One region of the Streptomyces sp. A0592 genome, then DNA from elsewhere that is predicted to be linked to it. Evidence: predicted binding sites of a transcription regulator. Region 1 holds the regulator's gene; each other region holds the start of a gene.

Region 1 (5,348 bases):
GCCGGCTCCTCCTCCCGCCCGGCGTCGGCGACCGCCACGACGAGCCGGTCCTTGCCCTCGGCCGCCTTGACGACGGCCTCCGCCCAGCCGCCGCGGCCGTCCGTCAGGACCACCTGCTCGCCCGGGTTCAGCCGCTTCACGGACACGGCGTGCCGGCCCTCCGGCCCGTCCAGGACGAACTCCGCCCCGGCGGGGACCTCTTCGACCACGAACACCGGGGCCGTCATGACGCACTCCTCATCTGCATTTCCTTCAACATCCTCTGCGCCTGCGCCAATTCGGCCGCCAGCACCTCCACCAGCTCCGCCGCCGGCAGGGCCCGCGCGAGCCGGTGCCCCTGGCCCGCATACAGGGCCATGCCCTGCGGGTCGCCGGCCGCGGCGGCCGCCTTGCGCAGCCCCGAGGTCAGGTGGTGGACCTGGGGGTAGGCGGCCGGGGCATAGGGGCCGTGCTCCCGCACGAAGCGGTTGACCAGCCCCCGCGCCGGCCGCCCGGAGAAGGCTCGGGTCAGCTCCGTCCGGACGAAGAGCGGATCCGTCAGCGCCTTCTTGTGCACGGGGTCCGCACCCGACTCCGGACACACCAGGAAGGCCGTCCCGAGCTGCGCCGCCGCCGCGCCGGCCGCCAGCAGCGCGGCGATCTGCGCGCCCCGCATGACCCCGCCCGCGGCGATGATCGGCAGGGCCACGGCCTCCCGTACCTGCGCCACGAGCGCGAGCAGCCCCACCGCGGCCGTGCCGTCGATCTGCGGGTCGTCCCGGTGGGTGCCCTGGTGGCCGCCCGCCTCGACGCCCTGGACGCAGACGGCGTCGGCACCCGCCCGCTGGGCACTGCGTGCCTCCTCGGCGGAGGTCACCGTGACGACGGTGTACGTACCGGCCTTGCGCAGGGCGGCGAGGGCCGCGGGGGCGGGACAGCCGAAGGTGAACGACACGACCGGGACCGGGTCCTCCAGGAGGATGGCGAGCTTGGCGTCGTAGCCGTCGTCGCTGGTGCCGATGATGTCCTCCTCGGCGAGCGAGATCTCGTACCAGCTGGCCTCGCCGGCCAGCTGCCCGCGGTACGCCTCCACGGCCGCCGGGTCGACGTACCCGGTCTGCGGCATGAAGAGGTTGACGCCGAAGCGGTGCCGGGTGAGTGCGCGCACCTGTTTGATCTCCTGGTACATCCCGTCGGCGGTCTTGTAGCCGCCGGCCAGGAAGCCCAGTGCGCCGGCCTCGCACACGGCGGCGACGAGCGGCGGGCAGGAGGCGCCGCCCGCCATGGGAGCCTGCACGATCGGGTGGGGGGAGAGACCGTTCGCGGCGGTGGACATGGCTGCATCGTGCCACGTCCGGCCCACGGCGCCGAATCACCGCTTTCGCCTGGCATAGTCCGCTTCCCGGCGGGCGGAGGGACGGCCTCCGGCAGTACGCCGAGAGCCCGGCCGGGTCTCCCCGGGCCGGGCTCGAAGCGGTGCTCGCCGTGCGGTCAGCGACCGTTGAAGGCGTCCTTCAGACGACTGAAGAGGCCCTGCTGGCCCGGCGCGAACTGGCCCATGGGCCGCTCCTCGCCGCGCAGCTTCGCCAGCTGGCGCAGCAGCTCCTCCTGCTGGGCGTCCAGCTTGCCCGGGGTGGTGACCTCGACGTGCACGATGAGGTCGCCGCGGCCGCCGCCGCGCAGGTGGGTGACGCCGCGGCCGTGCAGCGGGATCGCCTGTCCGGACCCGGTACCGGGCCGGATGTCGATCTCCTCCAGCCCGTCCAGCGTCTCCAGCGGGCACTTGGTGCCCAGCGCGGCCGCCGTCATCGGGATGGTGACCGTGCAGTGCAGGTCGTCCCCCCGCCGCTGGAAGGTCGGGTGCGCCAGCTCGTGGATCTCCACGTACAGGTCGCCGGCGGGGCCGCCGCCGGGGCCGACCTCGCCCTCGCCCGCGAGCTGGATCCGGGTGCCGTTCTCGACACCGGCCGGGATCTTGACCGTGAGGCTGCGGCGGGAGCGGACCCGCCCGTCACCCGCGCACTCGTGGCACGGGGTCGGGACGACGGTGCCGAAGCCCTGGCACTGCGGGCAGGGGCGCGAGGTCATGACCTGGCCCAGGAAGGACCGGGTGACCTGCGAGACCTCACCGCGGCCGCGGCACATGTCACACGTCTGCGCCGAGGTGCCGGGGGCTGCGCCCTCGCCGGAGCAGGTGGTGCAGACGACGGCCGTGTCGACCTGGATGTCCTTGGTCGTCCCGAAGGCCGCCTCGTCCAGTTCCAGGTCGAGGCGGATCATGGCGTCCTGGCCGCGCCGGGTCCGCGAGCGCGGGCCGCGCTGCGAGGCCTGGCCGAAGAAGGCGTCCATGATGTCGGAGAAGTTGCCGAAGCCGCCCGCCCCGAAGCCGCCGGCTCCGCCGCCGCCCGAGGAGGACAGCGGGTCGCCGCCGAGGTCGTAGACCTGCTTCTTCTGCGGGTCCGACAGCACCTCGTAGGCCGCGTTGATCTCCTTGAAGCGCTCCTGCGTCTTCGGGTCCGGATTCACGTCCGGGTGGAGTTCACGCGCGAGGCGCCGGAAGGCCTTCTTGATCTCGTCCTGCGATGCGTCGCGGCGCACGCCGAGAACGGCGTAGTAGTCCGTGGCCACTTACGACTCCGCCAGGATCTGTCCGACGTAACGTGCCACTGCGCGTACCGCTCCCATCGTTCCGGGGTAGTCCATGCGGGTCGGTCCGACCACGCCGAGTTTGGCGACCGTTTCGCCGCCCGAACCGTAACCGACCGAGACGACCGACGTGGAGTTGAGCCCCTCGTAGGCGTTCTCGTGCCCGATCCTTACGGCCATTCCCGACTCGTTGGCCTCGCCGAGGAGCTTGAGGAGCACGACCTGCTCCTCCAGCGCCTCCAGCACCGGCCTGATCGTCAGGGGAAAATCGTGTCCGAAGCGGGTGAGATTGGCGGTACCGCCGATCATCAGCCGCTCCTCCGCCTCCTCGACCAGGGTTTCGAGGAGCGTCGAGAGGACGGTGGAGACGGTGCCCCGGTCGTCGGCCTCGAAGGACTCCGGGAGGTCCTGGACGAGCGGGGGCACATCGGTGAAGCGCCTGCCGACGACCCGGCTGTTGAGCCGGGCCCGCAGGTCGGCGAGGGAGGCCTCGCCGAAGGGGCTCGGACAGTCGACGAGCCGCTGCTCGACGCGTCCGGTGTCCGTGATCAGGACGAGCATCAGGCGCGCGGGGGCGAGCGAGAGCAGCTCCACGTGCCGGACGGTCGACCGGGTCAGGCTCGGGTACTGGACGACCGCGACCTGACGGGTGAGCTGCGCGAGCAGCCGCACCGTACGGCCGACGACGTCGTCGAGGTCGACGGCCCCGTCGAGGAAGTTCTGGATGGCCCGGCGCTCGGGCGACGACAGCGGCTTGACCCCCGCGAGCTTGTCGACGAAGAGGCGGTAGCCCTTGTCGGTGGGGATCCGGCCGGCGCTGGTGTGGGGCTGGGCGATGTAGCCCTCCTCCTCCAGCACCGCCATGTCGTTGCGCACGGTGGCGGGCGAGACGCCGAGCCGGTGCCGCTCGGTGAGCGCCTTGGAGCCGACCGGCTCCTCCGTCCCGACGTAGTCCTGGACGATGGCGCGCAGCACTTCGAGTCTGCGTTCGCTGAGCATCGCGCACACCTCCAGCGTGATCCGTTGCCGTGTTCTGACGTGTTCTGGCGTTCGTTGGCACTCTGTACGTCCGAGTGCCAGAGAGCCCCCGCTCAGTGTACGGCCGGGTAGTAAGACCCTGGCAAGGGAGGCCCGCCAGGGTAGCGTCGCGGCATGGACGTGCGTTGGGAAGAGGCGGGCTGGGAACGGCTGACCGGGAGGGCCGGCCGGCGGCGCCTGCCGGTGTGGGACTGCACGGTGGGGCTGGTGGTGGGGGACGAGTCCGTCCTTCTGATCGATCCGGGATCGTGCGTGCGCGAGGGTGCCGAGGTGCGGGCCGAGGCCGAGCGTCTGACGGGCCGGAGCGTGACCCATATCGCATTCACGCACGGGCATTTCGATCACGTACTGGGCGCGGCCGCCTTCCCCGGCGCCGAGGTCTTCGGGGCGGTCGGGCTGGCCGCGCTGCTCGCCTCGGGCCGCGAGGAGCTGCGCGGGGACGCGGTGCGGCACGGGCTCGCGGAGGCGGAGGCTGCCGAGGCGGTGGACCTGCTGGTGCTGCCCGGCCATCAGGTGTCGGGCGAGTGGACCCTGGAACTGGGCGGGGTGCAGGTGCTGCTGGCCAACGTGGGGCCCGGGCACACCGGGCACGACCTGGCCGTCTTCGTCCCGGGCGAACGCGAGACGGTGTTCTGCGGCGACCTGGTGGAGGAGTCGGGCGAGCCGTTGGCCGGGCCGGACGCCGTGCCCCGGCAGTGGCCCGCCGCCCTGGACCGGCTGCTGGCGCTGGGCGGCGAGGACGCGCTGTACGTGCCGGGTCACGGAGCGGTGGTCACCGCGGAGTTCGTGCGTGCGCAACGCGCCACACTGGCGGCCCGTTCCGGCGTGTCGTAGGCGGGAGGCGCCCGGCTCTCCTAGTGTCGGCCGGATGCGCGAGTACTCCCCCGACCTGACCCCGCAGTGGAAGCGACCCAAGGCCGTGCCGGAGGTCGCCGCGGAACCGGACCTGGTGGTCGAGGTGGCGGGTACGGACTTCTGCGGTGCGGTGGTGGCCTGCGAGGCGGGCACGGTGACCTTGGAGGACCGCTTCGGCAAGCGCCGGGTGTTCCCGATGGAGCCGCGGGGCTTCCTGCTGGACGGCGCTGTGGTCACCCTGGTCCGGCCGCCCCGGGGGCCGTCGGCGCCCGCCCGTACGGCGTCGGGGTCGATCGCCGTCCCCGGCGCCCGGGCGCGGGTGGCCCGGGCGGGCCGGATCTACGTCGAGGGCCGGCACGACGCCGAGCTGGTGGAGCGGGTGTGGGGCGACGACCTGCGCATCGAGGGCGTGGTGGTCGAGTACCTGGAGGGCGTCGACGACCTCCCGGCGGTGGTGGCGGAGTTCGGCCCGACGCCGGACGCCCGCCTGGGGGTGCTGGTGGACCACCTGGTACCGGGCTCGAAGGAGTCCCGCATCGCGGCGTCGGTGGACTCTGAGCACGTCCTGGTCGTGGGCCACCCCTATGTGGACGTCTGGCAGGCGGTGAAGCCGTCGGCGCTGGGCATCGCCGCGTGGCCGGTGGTCCCGCGCGGCCAGGACTGGAAGACGGGCGTCTGCCGGGCGCTGGGCTGGCCGGAGAACACCGGCGCCGCCTGGCAGCACATCCTGTCCCGGGTGGGCTCCTACAAGGACCTGGAGCCGACCCTGCTGGGCCGCGTCGAGGAGCTCATCGACTTCGTCACAACCCCCGCCTGATCTACGGCAGGGT
Region 2 (5,348 bases), on a different contig from region 1:
TCCAGCCCCTCGGCCTCGTCGTGCTCGCCGTCCTTGGCGGTGAGCATCAGGACGGGGGTGGTGTCGCCGTGGGAGCGCATCCGCGTGCAGATGGCGTGGCCGCCTGGACCCGGGAGCATCAGGTCGAGCAGGACGACGTCGTACGGGCCGCCGGCGAGGGCCAGGTCCAGGCCGCGGTGGCCGTCGTGCGCGACGTCGACCAGGTGCCCGTCGGCGGACAGGCCGCGCCGCAGGGACTCGGCGAGGTTCTGTTCGTCTTCGACCACGAGGATGCGCACGGCTCAAGCGTCACATACCACCCGAACCGGGCCCCTGCGGGGTGCTCGGCGGGGTGGGGGCTCCGGCTCGGCCGGGTCGGTTCGGGCGGCGTGCGAGGTCCCTGCGGGGTGTCCCCTCGCCCCCTCCCCGCAGGGCGCTCGGCAGAGTGAGTGGCTCGCTCCGGCGCAGCGGGATCGAGGTCCTCGGCGAAGTGGGGGGCTTGCTCCGGCGCGACCGGGCCGACCTGGTCGGGGTACGGGGCCGCCGGGCCCCTGCGGGGTCCTCGGCGAGGTGGGGGGCTTGTTTCGGCGCGACCGGGCCGACCTGGTCGGGGTACGGGGCCGCCGGGCCCCTGCGGGGTGCTCGGCGAGGTGGGGGGCTTGTTTCGGCGCGGCGGGATCGGTCCGGTCGGGGTACGGGGCCGCCGGGCCCCTGCGGGGTGCTCGGCGGGGTGGGGGGCTTGTTTCGGCGCGACCGGGCCGACCCGTCGGGGTACGGGGACGCCACCGCGGTGTCCCCTCGACCCCTCCCCTGCGGGGTGCTCGGCGGGGTGGGGGGCTGGTTTCGGCTCGGCGGGATCGGTTCGGTCGGGGTGTGGGGCCGCCGCCGGGGTGTCTCCTCGGCTCGGCGCGTGCGGGGATGTCTCGGTTGTGGCCCGGGGGTTGCGCGCTCGTCCTGCGGGGACACCCCGCCACGTCCCCACCCCCCTCGGCCGGGCCGTGCCAGGGGCTTCCCGGGTACTTGCCGGAGCGCTGCCGTGGGGTGGGGACACGCAGGAGGGTCTCCGCAGGACGAGCGCGCAACCCAGGCCGAACGGCAGAACCGCGGCCGCCCGGCGCGAGCCGAGGAGATCCTCGTGCGGGGCACCGCCCCACCCCCCGACACCGCCAAGCCCCGCACGCGGCAGGGGCCGTCACACCGCGCAGCCCCCGGCACGGGCACCGCACCGCCCCACCCCCCGACACCGCCAAGCCCCGCACGCGGCAGGGGCCGTCACACCGCGCAGCCCCCGGCACGGGAACCGCGCCTCACCACACCGCCGAGCCCGCGCAGCGACCCCGCACGCGGCAGGGCCGTACACCGCGCAGCCCCCGGCACGGGCACCGCACCGCACCGCCCCCCCGACACCGCCGAGCCCCGCGCAGCGGCCGCGCAGGGGGGTGGGTTTGTGGGGGGCGGGGGCGGGACAGTAGTGATCCCGGGCGGGGGGCGGATCGGGCTGCGCGCAACGCCCGGAGGTCGGGAATTGGCACTCCGCTTGACCGAGTGCTAATCGCCGGAATAGTCTCGCACCTGGCACTCACCCCAGGTGAGTGCCAACACAGCGACAGGCAGGTCCGGCACCCGCGACGACGGATCGACCTGGTCGCCACCTCAGACAGTTAACCCCGGATCTCCGAAGGGGGAGGTCGGATCGTGACGACCGCCAGCTCCAAGGTTGCCATCAAGCCGCTTGAGGACCGCATTGTGGTCCAGCCGCTCGACGCCGAGCAGACCACGGCCTCCGGCCTGGTCATCCCGGACACCGCGAAGGAGAAGCCCCAGGAGGGCGTCGTCCTCGCGGTCGGTCCGGGTCGCTTCGAGGACGGCCAGCGTCTCCCGCTGGACGTCACCGTCGGCGACATCGTGCTGTACAGCAAGTACGGCGGCACCGAAGTGAAGTACAGCGGCGAGGAGTACCTCGTCCTCTCGGCTCGCGACGTGCTCGCGATCGTCGAGAAGTAATTTCGCTTCACAGCACTGCTTTGAGCTACGCCCCTGGTCACCCCGCTGATTGCCGGGCGGCGAGGGGCGTAGCTCGTTAAACCCGAGTTTTCGAGAGGGCTGAACCGCTCCCATGGCGAAGATCCTGAAGTTCGACGAGGACGCCCGTCGCGCCCTCGAGCGCGGCGTCAACAAGCTTGCCGACACGGTCAAGGTGACGATCGGCCCCAAGGGCCGCAACGTCGTCATCGACAAGAAGTTCGGCGCCCCCACCATCACCAACGACGGTGTCACCATCGCCCGCGAGGTCGAGCTGGACGACCCGTACGAGAACCTGGGCGCGCAGCTCGTGAAGGAGGTGGCGACCAAGACCAACGACATCGCGGGTGACGGCACCACCACCGCCACCGTGCTGGCCCAGGCGCTGGTCCGCGAGGGTCTGCGCAACGTCGCCGCGGGTGCTTCCCCGGCCGCCCTGAAGAAGGGCATCGACGCCGCGGTCAAGGCCGTCTCCGAGGAGCTCCTCGCGACTGCCCGTCCGATCGAGGACAAGTCCGACATCGCCGCCGTGGCCGCGCTCTCCGCGCAGGACTCGCAGGTCGGCGAGCTCATCGCCGAGGCGATGGACAAGGTCGGCAAGGACGGTGTCATCACCGTCGAGGAGTCCAACACCTTCGGCCTGGAGCTGGAGTTCACCGAGGGCATGGCCTTCGACAAGGGCTACCTCTCCCCGTACATGGTCTCCGACCAGGAGCGTATGGAGGCCGTCCTCGACGACCCGTACATCCTGATCAACCAGGGCAAGATCTCCTCCATCCAGGACCTCCTGCCGCTGCTGGAGAAGGTCATCCAGGCGGGTGGCTCGAAGCCGCTGCTGATCATCGCCGAGGACGTCGAGGGCGAGGCGCTCTCCACCCTCGTCGTCAACAAGATCCGCGGCACCTTCAACGCGGTGGCCGTCAAGGCCCCGGGCTTCGGTGACCGCCGCAAGGCGATGCTGCAGGACATGGCCACCCTCACCGGTGCCACCGTCATCGCCGAGGAGGTCGGCCTCAAGCTCGACCAGGCCGGTCTGGACGTACTGGGCTCCGCCCGCCGCGTCACCATCTCCAAGGACGACACGACCATCGTCGACGGTGGCGGCAGCCACGAGGAAGTCGTCGGTCGCGTCAACCAGATCAAGGCCGAGATCGAGTCCACGGACTCGGACTGGGACCGCGAGAAGCTGCAGGAGCGCCTGGCGAAGCTCGCCGGCGGCGTCTGCGTCATCAAGGTCGGCGCCGCCACCGAGGTGGAGCTCAAGGAGAAGAAGCACCGTCTCGAGGACGCCATCTCGGCGACCCGTGCCGCGGTCGAGGAGGGCATCGTCTCCGGCGGTGGCTCCGCGCTCGTCCACGCCGTCAAGGTCCTCGAGGGCAACCTCGGCCTGTCGGGCGACGAGGCCACCGGTGTCGCGGTCGTGCGCCGCGCCGCCGTCGAGCCGCTGCGCTGGATCGCCGAGAACGCGGGCCTCGAGGGCTACGTCATCACCTCGAAGGTCTCCGAGCTCGACAAGGGCCAGGGCTTCAACGCCGCCACCGGCGAGTACGGCGACCTGGTCAAGGCCGGCGTCATCGACCCGGTGAAGGTCACCCGTTCCGCGCTGGAGAACGCCGCCTCCATCGCCTCCCTGCTGCTCACGACCGAGACCCTGGTCGTCGAGAAGCCGGCGGAGGACGAGGGCGACGCCGGTCACGGCCACGGTCACGGCCACAGCCACTGATCGCGCTCCACGTCGAAGGCCCCGTTCCGCAGCCGCGGAGCGGGGCCTTCCCCGTGTTCGGGCCTCAGGTCCCGTAGGGCGCTCCGGTCCCGCCCATCTGGCGTTGCAGGGCTCCGGGGTTGTAGTGCCACCAGCCCTCGGTGATCTCTCCGTCCTGGCACCGGAAGGTCGTGGTCCCGGACATCTCGTACGTCTTCCCGGTCGGTGCGACCCCCATGAACTCTCCCTTGTGGGTGCCGCGCCAGTTCCACACCGTCGTGACCATGTCGCCCTCGGCCACCTGGACCGTCGGCTCGAAGGTCATGTCGAAGGCCGCCCGCCACATCTCCATGTCCGAGCGCATGCCCTCGCGCCCGATGACGGTGGACTCCTCCTTGCTGGCGTCGTGGTCGATGTAGTTCACCGCGAAGCACTCGTCGAGGACGCCCATGTCGCCGGCCATGGCGGCTTCCTGGAACACCCGGTTCGCGAGCTGTTTGTTGAGGTGCTCGTCGCGGACGACGTCGAGGTTCATGAACTTCGGCATCCCCTCGCAGAGGGACACCATCTCCTGGAACATTCGGTCCGTCTCGGGGAGCTGAGAGTTCCTCATCGCCTCCTCGTACGAGGCGAATTCCACCATGTCCACGTAGTGGTTCCGGGCCTCGCGGTCCTGGCCGATCATCGTGTGCGTGGCGGTGCGCCTGCCGCTGCTCTGCTCCGCCCAGCGGTCGATGAGCGCGTTCATCTCATCGAACCGCGTCGTCTCATAATCGATCACTTGTACGAATGTCATCGCGTCGCCTCCCGCTGGAGATAGGACATGTCCAGTTTAGGGAGAATTAGCCTGTTTGGCGGTTCCGGTGCGGGCTTCGGCGGAGGCTTACCGGCGGGTCACGAACGCTACTGGGGCCCGTACTTGCGGCCGGTGCGCGAGGACACCCCGCCCAGCAGCCCGCGCGGCGTCAGCTTCACCACGCCCATCAGCGCCTTGTACCGCGGGTCCGGAACGGACACCGTCTTCCCGCGGGCCAGGTCGGCCAGCGCCGCGGCCACCAGCTTGTCGGCGTCCAGCCACATCCAGCCGGGGATGTTGTCCGTGCCCATGCCGGCGCGCTGGTGGAACTCCGTCCGTACGAAGCCGGGGCACAGCGCCATCAGCCGGACCCCGGAGCCCGCCATGTCCCGTGCCGCGCCCTGGGTGAACTGCACGACCCAGGCCTTGCTGGCCCCGTACGTACCACGCGGTACGAAGGCGGCCACCGAGGCCACGTTGATCACGCCGCCGCGGCCGCGCGAGCGCATCGACTCCGACGCCGCCGAGGTCAGCCGCAGCACCGCCTCGACGTGCACCTTGAGCATGGTCAGCTCGTCGGCCATGGAGACTTCGAGGTAGCGGCCCTTGTTGCCGAAGCCCGCGTTGTTGACCAGCAGGTCCACGGGGTGCGTGCGGTCACCGAGGCGTTTCTCGACCGAGGCGATGCCCTCCTCGGTGGACAGGTCGGCGACCAGCACCTCGGCCTCGATGCCGTGCAGGTCGTGCAGCTCCGTCGCCTGCTCGCCGAGGCGCTTGGTGTCGCGCGCCACCAGCACGAGGTTGTGCCCCTGGGCGGCCAGCCGCCGGGCGAAGGCGGCGCCGATGCCC
Region 3 (5,348 bases), on a different contig from region 1:
GGGCACTGAGCGTGCCGTCGTCGGAGAGGGCGTAGGAGAGCGGGCCGCGGTTCGCCGCGACGAGTACCTGAGAAGCCATGCGCCGAACCTAGCCCGGCCCGCGCTCGCTCAAACGTATGGACACGGTCACGCCACGTGGCGCCGGCCGTACTCCGCCACGCCCAGCATCGGCGGCCGCTCCTCGGTGTCCACGGCGTAGGTGCGCGGTACGAAGCCCTCCGGTCCCCGCTCGAACTGCGTCAGCTCCGGCCGTACGAGGTGCCCGCGCGAGAGCCGTACCTGGGCCGTGCGGTAGATCGCCGCGGCCATCCGGCCGAGCGCCTGCCCGCCCTGATGGCGGTGGAGGCGTACGCCCACGTCCACCTGGGCGAGCGCGTCCAGCCCGACCGTGTGCAGGGCGTCCACCAGCAGGCCCAGCTCGACGCCGTAGCCGACGGGGAACGGCAGCCGCTCCAGCAGGGAGCGCCGTACGGCGTACTCGCCGCCCAGCGGCTGGACGAAGCCGGCCAGCTGCGGCCAGTGCAGGTTCAGCAGCGGGCGGGCGACCAGCTCGGTGACCCGTCCGCCCTGGCCGGGGGCGTCCCCCAGCGGCCTGTCGTACATGGCCTTGACGAACTGCACGCCGGGGTCGGTCAGCAGCGGGCCCACGATCCCGGAGACGAAGGAGGCCGAGAAGTCCCGCAGGTCGGCGTCGACGAAGCAGACGATGTCGCCGGTGGTGGCCAGCAGCGAGCGCCACAGCACCTCGCCCTTGCCGGGCAGTGCCGGGATCCTCGGCAGGATCTCGTCGCGGTGCACCACCCGGGCCCCGGCCTTCGCCGCGACCTCGGCGGTCCGGTCGGCCGAGCCCGAGTCGACCACGACCAGCTCGTCCACGAGCGGGACCGGCAGTCCCTCGATCAGCTCACGCCGGATGACCTCGACGATCGCGCCGACCGTCGCCTCCTCGTCCAGCGCGGGCAGCACCACGCTGACCGTGGTCCCGGCCGCCCGTTTGAGGTCGAGCAGCTGGTCGAGCGGTCGGTCGGCGGCGGACCAGGAGCGGTCGGCCAGCCATCGCTCCACCTCTTCCAGCACCCTCAGCACTCCCTGCTCGTCGGCGTTATCGTCCGTTATGTGATCCATCTCGCGGTTCGGACGGCTGTCTCAACCGCCCGCCCCTTCGGTTACAGTCTTGAACAACGCGAAGGACCACCGCATGCCGGGGTCCCCCGCGTACAAACGCACCGGCGCGCCACAGAGCGCGTGTGCCGGTGCCATACCGCTCATCCAGAGGGGCAGAGGGACACGGCCCGTTGAAGCCCCGGCAACCCTCCAGTCGGTTCTCGCGATCGCGCAGCAGCGCTCGTCAGCGAGGTCCCCGGCTAGGGAAGGTGCCAATTCCGTCTCATGGCGAAATGCGCCATGGGGAAGATGAGGAGAAAGGGCCTCGCCATCATGGCTGCACAGACTGTCGCCACCTCTGTCGATCTCGGACCTGCCACGGGCCTTTCCTGTCGCGAGTGCGGTACCCGCTTCGAGCTCGGTCCCATCTTCGCGTGCGCCGAGTGCTTCGGACCTCTGGAAGTCGCCTACGAGCTTCCCACCGGTGACCCCGAGGCCCTGCGCGCCGCGATCGAAGCCGGCCCCAACAACATCTGGCGTTATGCGCCGCTGCTGCCCGTCCCTGCGGACGTGGCGTCCAAGCCGAGCCTGAACCCCGGCTTCACCAAGCTCGTCGACGCGGCCAACCTGGCCAAGGAGCTGGGCGTCACCGGCAAGCTGTACGTCAAGGACGACTCCGGCAACCCGACGCACTCCTTCAAGGACCGCGTCGTGGCCATCGCCGTCGAGGCCGCCCGCGCCTTCGGCTTCACCACCCTGTCCTGCTCCTCCACCGGCAACCTGGCCGGCGCCGTGGGCGCGGCGGCCGCCCGGGCCGGCTTCCGCTCCTGCGTGTTCATCCCGCACGACCTGGAGCAGGGCAAGGTCGTCATGGCCGGTGTGTACGGCGGCGACCTGGTCGGCATCGAGGGCAACTACGACGACGTCAACCGCTTCTGCTCCGAGCTCATCGGCGACCCGCTGGGCGAGGGCTGGGGCTTCGTCAACGTCAACCTCCGCCCGTACTACGGCGAGGGCTCCAAGACCCTGGCGTACGAGATCTGCGAGCAGCTCGGCTGGCAGCTGCCCGACCAGATCGTCATCCCGATCGCGTCCGGCTCGCAGCTCACGAAGATCGACAAGGGCCTGCAGGAGCTCATCAGGCTCGGCCTCGTCGAGGACAAGCCGTACAAGATCTTCGGTGCCCAGGCCGAGGGCTGCTCCCCGGTGTCGACCGCCTTCAAGGCCGGTCACGACGTGGTCCGCCCGCAGAAGCCGAACACCATCGCCAAGTCCCTCGCGATCGGCAACCCGGCGGACGGCCCGTACGTCCTGGACATCGCGCGCCGCACCGGCGGCTTCGTCGAGGACGTGACCGACGAGCAGGTCGTCGAGGCCATCAAGATCCTCGCGCAGACCGAGGGCATCTTCGCCGAGACCGCGGGCGGCGTGACCGTCGGCGTGACGAAGAAGCTCATCGAGAACGGGCAGCTCGACCCGGCGCTGACCACCGTCGTCCTCAACACCGGTGACGGCCTCAAGACCCTGGAGGCGGTGGCCGCGGACAGCGGGCAGACCGCCACCATCCGCCCCAGCCTGGACGCGTTCCGCGCCGCCGGCCTGGCCTGACCACATCTCCTCACTCCCGGAAAGGCAGTAGCGCCATGAGCGTCAACGTCCGCATCCCCACCATCCTGCGCACCTACACCGGCGGTCAGGCCGAGGTCCCGGCCGAGGGCGCGACCCTCGCCGAGGTCATCGAGTCCCTGGAGAAGAACCACCCGGGCATCGCCGCGCGCGTCCTGGACGACCAGGGCAAGCTCCGCCGATTCGTGAACGTCTATGTCAACGACGACGACGTGCGCTTCGAGGGCGGGCTGGCGGCGGTGACGCCGGACGGCGCCGGCGTCTCGATCATTCCGGCCGTCGCGGGCGGCTGCTGACCCTCCCGGTAAACCGAAATTACCCCCTCCGCTAAAAGCGGAGGGGGTAATTCTGCTTGATTGGGCACGGTAGAGTTGGGGAAGTCCCCTCCGCTGGACTTGCCCGCCGCATATGAACGGGTCGCGTGAGGGTCGACATCGGGTCAATGTGCAGGTGCGGTATGGGGCTTTGGCGAAATTTGCCCGGCCCGAGTTGCCCTGGAATATGTCAAATTTTCACTCTATTTCAATGTTTCTCGGTGTCCAGAATTCTCGTCGGATTGACCTGTTGCAGACAGCACTCGCGCAGATACATTCAGCCTCGGTCGAAGCGTTCCGACGCAAGTTCTGACCCGGTAACGCGAAGTGCGTTCCCGCGCAAGGGCCAGTAATAGGGGAGTTAGGCATGGCTCAGGGCACCGTCAAGTGGTTCAACGCGGAGAAGGGCTACGGCTTCATCGCGGTCGACGGTGGTGCGGATGTGTTCGTCCACTACAGCGCCATCCAGATGGACGGGTACCGCACCCTTGAAGAGGGTCAGCGGGTCGAGTTCGAGATCTCGCAGGGCCAGAAGGGTCCGCAGGCGGACATGGTCAAGCTCGCGCTCGGCTAGTCCCGGAGCATCGACCACAGACGCTCGGTCTTCCGTCGAAGACCCGGAAGACCTACGAGGGGCCCACATCCCGGACACGGGATGTGGGCCCCTCGCGTGTCACCTGGGCCTTCGTCGAAGCCGCTTGCACTCCAGGGGGTCGAGTGCTAATCATTGGCGTTAGCACTCTACGAGTGAGAGTGCTACTGAAACGAGGACCGGGTCGGTGAGGCCCGCAGGGTCCGGTGGGAAGGAACCGCCGGGCACGCAGGCCGTCCGTCGCGGGCGCGGGCGCGGTCCTGGGAGCAATCCACCGCTGTCCGGGAGGACCACTTCAGATGGCCAAGATCATTGCGTTCGACGAGGAGGCCCGCCGCGGCCTCGAGCGTGGGATGAACCAGCTCGCCGACGCCGTCAAGGTCACCCTTGGCCCCAAGGGTCGCAACGTCGTCCTTGAGAAGAAGTGGGGCGCCCCCACGATCACCAACGATGGTGTCTCCATCGCCAAGGAGATCGAGCTCGAGGACCCGTACGAGAAGATCGGCGCCGAGCTGGTCAAGGAAGTCGCCAAGAAGACGGACGACGTCGCCGGCGACGGTACGACCACGGCCACCGTCCTGGCCCAGGCGCTCGTCCGCGAGGGCCTGCGCAACGTGGCCGCCGGTGCCAACCCGATGGCCCTCAAGCGTGGTATCGAGAAGGCCGTCGAGGCCGTCTCCGCCGCCCTGCTCGCCCAGGCCAAGGACGTCGAGACCAAGGAGCAGATCGCTTCGACGGCCTCCATCTCCGCCGCCGACACCCAGATCGGCGAGCTCATCGCCGAGGCCATGGACAAGGTCGGCAAGGAAGGCGTCATCACCGTCGAGGAGTCCCAGACCTTCGGTCTGGAGCTGGAGCTCACCGAGGGTATGCGCTTCGACAAGGGCTACATCTCGGCGTACTTCGCCACCGACATGGAGCGCATGGAGTCGTCCCTGGACGACCCGTACATCCTGATCGTCAACTCCAAGATCGGCTCGGTCAAGGACCTGCTGCCGCTCCTGGAGAAGGTCATGCAGTCCGGCAAGCCGCTGCTGATCATCGCCGAGGACGTCGAGGGCGAGGCCCTGTCGACCCTGGTCGTCAACAAGATCCGTGGCACCTTCAAGTCCGTCGCCGTCAAGGCCCCGGGCTTCGGCGACCGCCGCAAGGCCATGCTCGGTGACATCGCCATCCTCACGGGCGGCACGGTCATCTCCGAGGAGGTCGGCCTCAAGCTGGAGAACGCCGGTCTCGACCTGCTCGGCCGCGCCCGCAAGGTCGTCATCACCAAGGACGAGACCACCATCGTCGACGGTGCCGGTGACAGCGACCAGGTCGCCGGTCGCGTGAACCAGATCCGCGCCGAGATCGAGAACTCCGACTCGGACTACGACCGCGAGAAGCTCCAGGAGCGCCTCGCGAAGCTGGCCGGCGGCGTGGCCGTCATCAAGGCCGGTGCCGCGACCGAGGTCGAGCTCAAGGAGCGCAAGCACCGCATCGAGGACGCCGTTCGCAACGCGAAGGCGGCCGTCGAGGAGGGCATCGTCGCCGGTGGTGGCGTGGCCCTGCTGCAGGCCTCCGCGGTCTTCGAGAAGCTGGAGCTCGAGGGTGACGAGGCGACCGGCGCCAACGCCGTGAAGCTCGCCCTGGAGGCCCCGCTCAAGCAGATCGCCGTCAACGGTGGTCTCGAGGGTGGCGTCGTCGTCGAGAAGGTGCGCAACCTCCCGATC

The links. The regulator HrcA, encoded in region 1, represses chaperone genes, less so after heat shock. The targets are predictions, from matches to a motif close to TTNGCACTCNGNNNNNCNGAGTGCNAA.
Region 2: a site for HrcA is predicted at 1,505-1,531, ahead of groES (co-chaperone GroES). Genes of this name have one in related genera too.
Region 3: a site for HrcA is predicted at 3,778-3,804, ahead of groL (chaperonin GroEL). Genes of this name have one in related genera too.

What each region holds. Positions count from the first base shown of each region.
Region 1 is NZ_SSBM01000009.1:175,624-180,971, forward strand. It holds gene E6U81_RS16090 (16S rRNA (uracil(1498)-N(3))-methyltransferase) at 1-227, opposite strand, end outside; gene E6U81_RS16095 (nitronate monooxygenase) at 224-1,315, opposite strand; gene dnaJ (molecular chaperone DnaJ) at 1,471-2,607, opposite strand; gene hrcA (heat-inducible transcriptional repressor HrcA) at 2,608-3,624, opposite strand; gene E6U81_RS16110 (MBL fold metallo-hydrolase) at 3,778-4,497, shown strand; gene E6U81_RS16115 (DUF3097 domain-containing protein) at 4,532-5,335, shown strand.
Region 2 is NZ_SSBM01000005.1:133,054-138,401, forward strand. It holds gene E6U81_RS09955 (response regulator transcription factor) at 1-278, opposite strand, end outside; gene groES (co-chaperone GroES) at 1,675-1,983, shown strand; gene groL (chaperonin GroEL) at 2,096-3,724, shown strand; gene E6U81_RS09970 (ester cyclase) at 3,789-4,499, opposite strand; gene E6U81_RS09975 (SDR family oxidoreductase) at 4,607-5,348, opposite strand, start outside.
Region 3 is NZ_SSBM01000003.1:354,662-360,009, reverse strand. It holds gene E6U81_RS07035 (trehalose-6-phosphate synthase) at 1-79, opposite strand, end outside; gene E6U81_RS07030 (glucosyl-3-phosphoglycerate synthase) at 127-1,077, opposite strand; SAM riboswitch class I at 1,263-1,420, shown strand; gene thrC (threonine synthase) at 1,414-2,712, shown strand; gene E6U81_RS07020 (MoaD/ThiS family protein) at 2,748-3,026, shown strand; gene E6U81_RS07015 (cold-shock protein) at 3,412-3,618, shown strand; gene groL (chaperonin GroEL) at 3,936-5,348, shown strand, end outside.